2 regions of the Streptomyces sp. NPDC006487 genome follow, and region 2 is predicted to be linked to the other one. Evidence: riboswitches for the same ligand, from Rfam matches in the RefSeq annotation. Region 2 holds a riboswitch; the other holds the start of a gene.
What was found. Region 2 has a riboswitch for ZMP and ZTP ahead of ACFYM0_RS06605 (bifunctional 5,10-methylenetetrahydrofolate dehydrogenase/5,10-methenyltetrahydrofolate cyclohydrolase). Riboswitches for the same ligand answer to the same signal wherever they lie in the genome.
Positions count from the first base shown of each region.

Region 1: it holds a riboswitch for ZMP and ZTP, as region 2 does, so the genes downstream of both, glyA (serine hydroxymethyltransferase) here and ACFYM0_RS06605 (bifunctional 5,10-methylenetetrahydrofolate dehydrogenase/5,10-methenyltetrahydrofolate cyclohydrolase) in region 2, are expected to answer to the same signal.

Region 1 is NZ_JBIAHN010000011.1:99,322-102,613, forward strand. It holds gene glyA (serine hydroxymethyltransferase) at 268-1,551, opposite strand; ZMP/ZTP riboswitch at 1,587-1,677, opposite strand; gene rocD (ornithine--oxo-acid transaminase) at 1,787-2,992, shown strand; gene ACFYM0_RS20345 (glutathionylspermidine synthase family protein) at 3,013-3,292, opposite strand, start outside.
Region 2 is NZ_JBIAHN010000003.1:312,609-315,900, forward strand. It holds gene ACFYM0_RS06600 (peptide MFS transporter) at 1-616, opposite strand, end outside; gene ACFYM0_RS06605 (bifunctional 5,10-methylenetetrahydrofolate dehydrogenase/5,10-methenyltetrahydrofolate cyclohydrolase) at 752-1,669, opposite strand; ZMP/ZTP riboswitch at 1,698-1,798, opposite strand; gene ACFYM0_RS06610 (methyltransferase domain-containing protein) at 1,889-2,650, shown strand; gene ACFYM0_RS06615 (RNA polymerase sigma factor) at 2,864-3,292, shown strand, end outside.

The DNA.
Region 1 (3,292 bases), on a different contig from region 2:
CTTTCCGTTCCTCCCGGCACCTGTCGGGGCTGGATGTGCCGGGCGCCATCGTGCCCGTACCGCGCCGTTGCACGGGGGCCAGCCCCCGGACCCCCGCTCCTCAAACGCCGGAGGGGCTGGATTTTGCCTGGCCGGAGCTGGATTGCCCGCAGGGCAATTCCAGCCTCGCCGGCGTTTGAGGCGCGGGGTCCGGGGCGGAGCCCCGGGGAACGGTGGAAGGGCGGGTAGGGGACGGCCCCGCAGGGACCGGCCCCCACCCGGGGGGGGTCAGGCGACGGGGAGGCCCGGGGCCGGGAAGGCGGCCATGAGGTCGGCGACCTCGGCGCGGATGGCGCCCAGGGCCGGCTCGTCACCCTTCGCCGCAGCGGCGACCGCACGCTCGATCCAGTCGGCGACCACCGGCATGTGCTCCGCGCGAAGCCCCCGCGAGGTCAGCGACGGCGTGCCGATCCGGATCCCCGACGGGTCGAACGGCTTGCGCGGGTCGAACGGCACCGTGTTGTAGTTCACGACGATCCCGGCCCGGTCCAGCGCCTTCGCCGCGATCTTGCCGGACACCGACTTCCCGGTGAGGTCGATCAGGATCAGGTGGTTGTCCGTACCGCCGGAGACGAGGTCGAATCCCCGCTCCAGCAGCGCCGCGGCCAGCGCCTTCGCGTTGGCCACGACCGCGTGCGCGTACGACACGAACGAAGGCTGCGCCGCCTCGTGGAGGGCCACGGCGATGCCGGCCGTCGTCTGGTTGTGCGGGCCGCCCTGGAGGCCCGGGAAGACCGCCTTGTCGATGGCCTTCGCGTGCTCCTCGCGGCACATCAGCATCGCGCCGCGCGGGCCGCGCAGGGTCTTGTGCGTGGTCGTGGAGATCACGTCCACGTGACCCGCCGGGGAGGGGTGCGCCCCGCCCGCGATCAGGCCGGCGATGTGCGCCACGTCGGCGACCAGGACCGAGCCCGCCTCCTTCGCGATCGACGCGAACGCCTCGAAGTCGATCGTGCGCGGGAGCGCCGTGCCGCCGCAGAAGATCAGCTTGGGCCGCTCCGCCAGCGCGAGGTCCCGTACGGCGTCGTAGTCGATGAGCCCGGTCTCGGCCTGGACCCCGTACTGCACGCCGCGGAACCAGGAGCCCGTCGCCGAGACCCCCCAGCCGTGCGTCAGGTGCCCGCCCATCGGCAGCGCCATGCCCATCACCGTGTCGCCGGGCTCGGCGAAGGCCAGGTAGACCGCGAGGTTGGCGGGCGAGCCGGAGTAGGGCTGCACGTTGGCGTGGTCGACGCCGAAGAGGCCCTTCGCCCGCTCCACGGCCAGCGCCTCGATGCGGTCGATGTTCTGCTGGCCCTCGTAGTAGCGGCGGCCCGGGTAGCCCTCGCTGTACTTGTTCTGCAGCACGGTGCCGGAGGCCTCCAGCACGGCCGCGGACACGTAGTTCTCGCTCGGGATCAGGCGCAGGGTCTCCGCCTGGAGGGTTTCCTCGGCGGCGACGAAGGACGCCAGCTCGGGGTCGGTCGCGAGCAGGGCGGGGTGGCGGTACGGGGGGTGGTGGTTCGCGCTCATGGCGGCTCCTCCGGGGTCGATGTCAGGTCTCGTCCCCGCGAGGCCCAGGCGAGCGGCCCTGTATGCGGTCGTGCGCGCACGGCTCCCCCGGAGTTGGTTCTCCGTGCGCCAGTCGCCGTGCGTGTCCGACACCTTAGCGGGCACGCCGCAAGAAAGGTTTCTCCGTCCGGCATTCGAGCGAGGATGGAAGGTGACGCCACCCTCGTCACCGGCTTGACGGACGATCGGAGACCCCGTGTCGACAACTGCTGATGCCATCCGCTCCGCCGACGCGCACAGCGCGCACAACTACCACCCCCTGCCCGTCGTCGTCGCCACCGCGGAGGGCGCGTGGATGACCGACGTGGAGGGCCGCCGCTACCTCGACATGCTCGCGGGCTACTCCGCCCTGAACTTCGGCCACGGCAACCGCCGCCTGCTCGACGCCGCCCGCGCCCAGCTGGAGCGGGTCACCCTGACCTCCCGCGCCTTCCACCACGACCGCTTCGCGGACTTCTGTACCGAGCTCGCGGCACTGTGCGGCAAGGAGGCGGTGCTGCCCATGAACACGGGCGCGGAGGCCGTGGAGACGGCGGTGAAGACCGCCCGCAAGTGGGGGTACGAGGTCAAGGGCGTACCGGACGGGCACGCCAAGATCGTGGTGGCCGCCGACAACTTCCACGGCCGGACGACGACCATCGTGTCGTTCTCCACCGACCACGAGGCCCGCGACCACTTCGGCCCGTACACCCCCGGCTTCGAGATCGTCCCGTACGGGGACCTCACCGCGCTCGCCTCCGCCGTCACCTCGAACACCGTCGCCGTGCTCCTGGAGCCGATCCAGGGCGAGGCCGGCGTACTCGTGCCGCCGGCCGGATACCTGCGGGGCGTACGGGAACTGACGCGCGAGCGGAACGTCCTGTTCATGGCCGACGAGATCCAGTCGGGCCTGGGCCGCACCGGCAGGACCTTCGCGTGCGAGCACGAGGACGTGGTCCCGGACGTGTACATCCTCGGCAAGGCGCTGGGCGGCGGGGTCGTGCCCGTGTCGGCGGTGGTGGCCGACCGCGACGTGCTCGGCGTGTTCAGGCCGGGCGAGCACGGCTCCACCTTCGGCGGCAACCCGCTGGCCTGCGCCGTCGCCCTGGAGGTCATCGCGATGCTCCGCACCGGCGAGTACCAGCAGCGCGCCACCGAGCTCGGCGACCACCTGCACCGGGAGCTGAACCTGCTGGTCGGCGGCGGTGCGGTGACCGCCGTACGGGGCCGCGGGCTGTGGGCGGGCGTGGACATCGACCCGTCGCGCGGCACCGGCCGGGAGATCTCCGAGAAGCTGATGGAGCTCGGCGTGCTGGTCAAGGACACCCACGGCTCGACCATCCGGATCGCGCCGCCGCTGGTGATCTCCAAGGAGGACCTGGACTGGGGGCTTGACCAGCTCAGGTCGGTCCTCGGCGCCTGACGGCCCCTGCCCGACGGCCGCTAGAGGATGACGTGGGGCAGGAAGCGGGCGTACTCGTCCGTGACCGGCCCCGCCGATTCCCGGATGCCGAGGCCCGCCGACTCGTCCTCGACGACCCACGCGCCGAGCACCACCCGGTTGCCGTCGAAGTCGGGCAGCGGGGCGAGGCCCTGGAAGACGTACGTCTCGTCCTCCTCCGGTGCGAACGGCTCGCCGCCGACCGGGTGCAGGGTGACGCCCGCGCCCTCGCGGCCCAGCAGCGGCTTCGCCGCGTAGCCGGTGGTGGTGGCGAGCTCGCGC
Region 2 (3,292 bases):
CGTACTGGACCAGGCCGAGGGCCATGCCGACGGCGGCGGCGCCGAAGCCGAGGTGCCAGTTGACCTCCTCGCCGAGGTAGCCGACGACGAGCGGGGCGATCACGGCGCCCAGGTTGATGCCCATGTAGAAGATCGAGTAGCCGGCGTCGCGCCGCTGGTCGTCGTCGGCGGCGTACAGCCGGCCGACCAGCGCGGAGATGTTCGGCTTGAGCAGGCCGGTGCCGATGACGATGAGGACCAGACCGGGCCAGACGAAGACCGGGTTCGGGACGGCCATCAGGACGTGACCGGCCATGATGACCACGCCGCCCCACAGGACCGCCCGCCGGGCGCCGAGGAAGCGGTCGGCGATCCAGCCGCCGGGCAGCGCCAGCAGCGAGATCATGGCCATGTAGACGCCCTCCACCGCCTCCGCGGTGCCCTCGTGGAGTCCCATGCCCCCGTGGCCGCGGGAGGCGGCGAGGAAGTGCACGAGGATGGCGACCATGCCGTAGAGGCTGAAACGCTCCCACAGCTCGGCGAGGACGAGGGTGGCGAGCCCGCGCGGGTGGCGCTTCCCGCCCACCGCCGCCGCGTCCGGTGCTGCGTCCGACGCCGGGGGCTTCTGCATATCCATCGAAGGCTTCACATATTCATTGGAGCCCTGTCGCGCCGGACCGGGATCGGTCTTTCGGCCTGTTACCGGAGGAAACGGAACGCCCCGGACCGAAGGGCCCGGGGCGTTCGTCCGCGTCGGGGGGTGCGGACCGGGTCAGAGGTCCGCGAGGGCCAGGCCGGCCTGCGCGGCGGCGGCCTGGACGGTCTGCTCCAGCAGTACGGCGATGGTCATCGGGCCCACGCCGCCCGGTACCGGGGTGATCAGCGAGGCGCGTGCGGCGGCGGACTCGAAGTGGACGTCGCCGACGTTCCCCTCGTTGTAGCCGGCGTCCAGGACCACGGCGCCCGGCTTGATGTCCTCGCCGCGGATGAACTCGGCCTTGCCGACGGCGGCGACCAGCACGTCCGCCTGCCGGACGATGGACGACAGGTCCACGGTGCGCGAGTGGCAGTAGGTGACGGTGGCGTTCTGCTCCAGCAGCAGCATCCCGGCGGGCTTGCCCAGGATCGCGCTGCGGCCGACGACCACGGCGTGCTTGCCGGTCAGGTCCACGTCGTAGGCCTCCAGCAGGCGCATGATGCCGCCGGGGGTGCAGGAGACGAAGCCCGGCAGTCCGAAGCCCATGGCGGCGAAGGAGTGCATGGTGACCCCGTCGACGTCCTTGCCCGGGGCGATGGCCTCGAAGGCGGCGCGCTCGTCGATGTGGTGCGGGACGGGGTGCTGGAGCAGGATGCCGCTGATCTCCGGGTCCTCCGAGAGCGCGGTCAGGGTGGCGACGAGCTCCTCGGTGGTCGTCCCGGCCGGCAGCTCCACGTGGCGCGAGGTGATCCCGGCCTTGGCGCAACGGTTCTGCTTCATGCGGACGTAGGTGACCGACGCGGGGTCCTCGCCCACGAGCACGGTGGCCAGACAGGGCGCGGTTCCGGTGCGCTCGGTGATCTTCGCGGCGTACTCGGCGGTCCGCTCCGAAATGCGGCGGGCGAGGGCGGTGCCGTCCATCAGCCGGGCGGTCCCGGCGGCGGGAACGTCCGGGGTGGCGGAAACGGTCTGGGCGGTCGTCTGAGTGGTCATCGGGGCTCCTGAGCGTCGCTGCGGGATCGCGGTTCGCCCAGGCGCGCGGCAGTCGGCGTACGGGATGCGGGTGTACGCCGGGCCGCTCCCCGGTGGTGATCCACCCGAACGCCAGTCACGGCCCGCCGCCCAGTGTAGGCGACCTCCCGGGATGTCCGGCGTGGCCCCCGGCCCGGCAATCCGGTGGATGACCGGCGCCGGACCTGGGACGATCGAGACATGACGCGCACTTTCGACCATCTCGTCGCGGAAGCGGAATCCGTTTCCGTGGACGGCTGGGACTTCTCCTGGCTCGACGGCCGCGCCACCGAGCAGCGCCCCTCCTGGGGGTATCAGGGAATCCTGGCGCGGCGCCTGGCGCAGGTCGGCTCCGCCCTGGACATCCAGACCGGCGGCGGAGAGGTGCTCGCCGGAGCCGGGCCCCTGCCCCGGCTGACGGTGGCCACCGAATCGTGGCCGCCCAACGTCGACAAGGCGACAAGGCTGCTGCACCCGCTCGGCGCGGTCGTGGTCGCCGACTCCGACGAACCGCCGCTGCCGTTCGGCGACGGAGCCTTCGAGTTCGTCGCCAGCAGGCATCCGGTCACGATCTGGTGGGAGGAGATCGCGCGGGTGCTGAAGCCCGGTGGCACGTACCTCTCCCAGCAGGTCGGCCCGGCGAGCGTTTTCGAGCTCGTGGAGTACTTCCTGGGAGCGCAGCCGGAGGAGGTCCGGCGGGCCCGGCACCCCGACGACGCGGTCGCCGAGGCCACGAAGGCGGGACTGGAGGTGGTCGATCTGCGCTCCGAGCGGCTGCGGACGGAGTTCCACGACATCGGAGCCGTGATCTACTTTCTACGGAAGGTGATCTGGATGGTGCCGGGCTTCACGGTCGGGCAGCATCGGGCCCGGTTGCGCGAGCTGCACGAACAGATCGAGCGCGAAGGCCCGTTCGTCGCACACACCGCCCGTTTTCTCATCGAGGCCCGCAAAACGGGCTGACAAAACGGGCGGACGCGACCACCCGCGACCGGCTCCCCGGTCGCAGCGTGGCGCAGGTCACTCAATTCAGCGCGTAACGAATCTACTCGGGCATGCGATGAACCGACAGGTGTCCTCGTGCGGCCCGGAATACAGACCCCCCTCGGGTCTGTTTCCCGAGTTCGCGCGATGATGTCCCGCCACCCCTTATCTGTTCGCAACGAGAGGCTCCTTGTGTCGCTCAGCCCGTCCCGTACGTTCCCCACGGAGATCGCCGAATCCGAGGCCCTGGTCGCGCTTGTCGAGCGTGGCCGCGAGCAGGGTCACATCAACGGTGATGACGTGCGCCAGGCCTTCGAGGCCGGCCGCATCCCGGTGGACCAGTGGAAGCGGGTCCTGCGCAGCCTGAACCAGGTCCTGGACGAAGAGGGCGTCGCGCTGCACGTCAGCGCCGCCCCCGCCACGAAGGCTCCCGCCAAGAAGGCGCGCAAGGCGGCCGCCGCTCCGGCGCGCACCGTCGCCAAGAAGGCCGCCGCCCCGCCGCGCCTCATCGGTGCGCGCAAAACGGCTGCCACCACCCCCGCCGCGGCGATATCCGACCCGTCGGCCTCCGGGACCGAGGAGGAGGTGGCGGCCGAGGCCGCCGCCGCGCCCAAGAAGCGG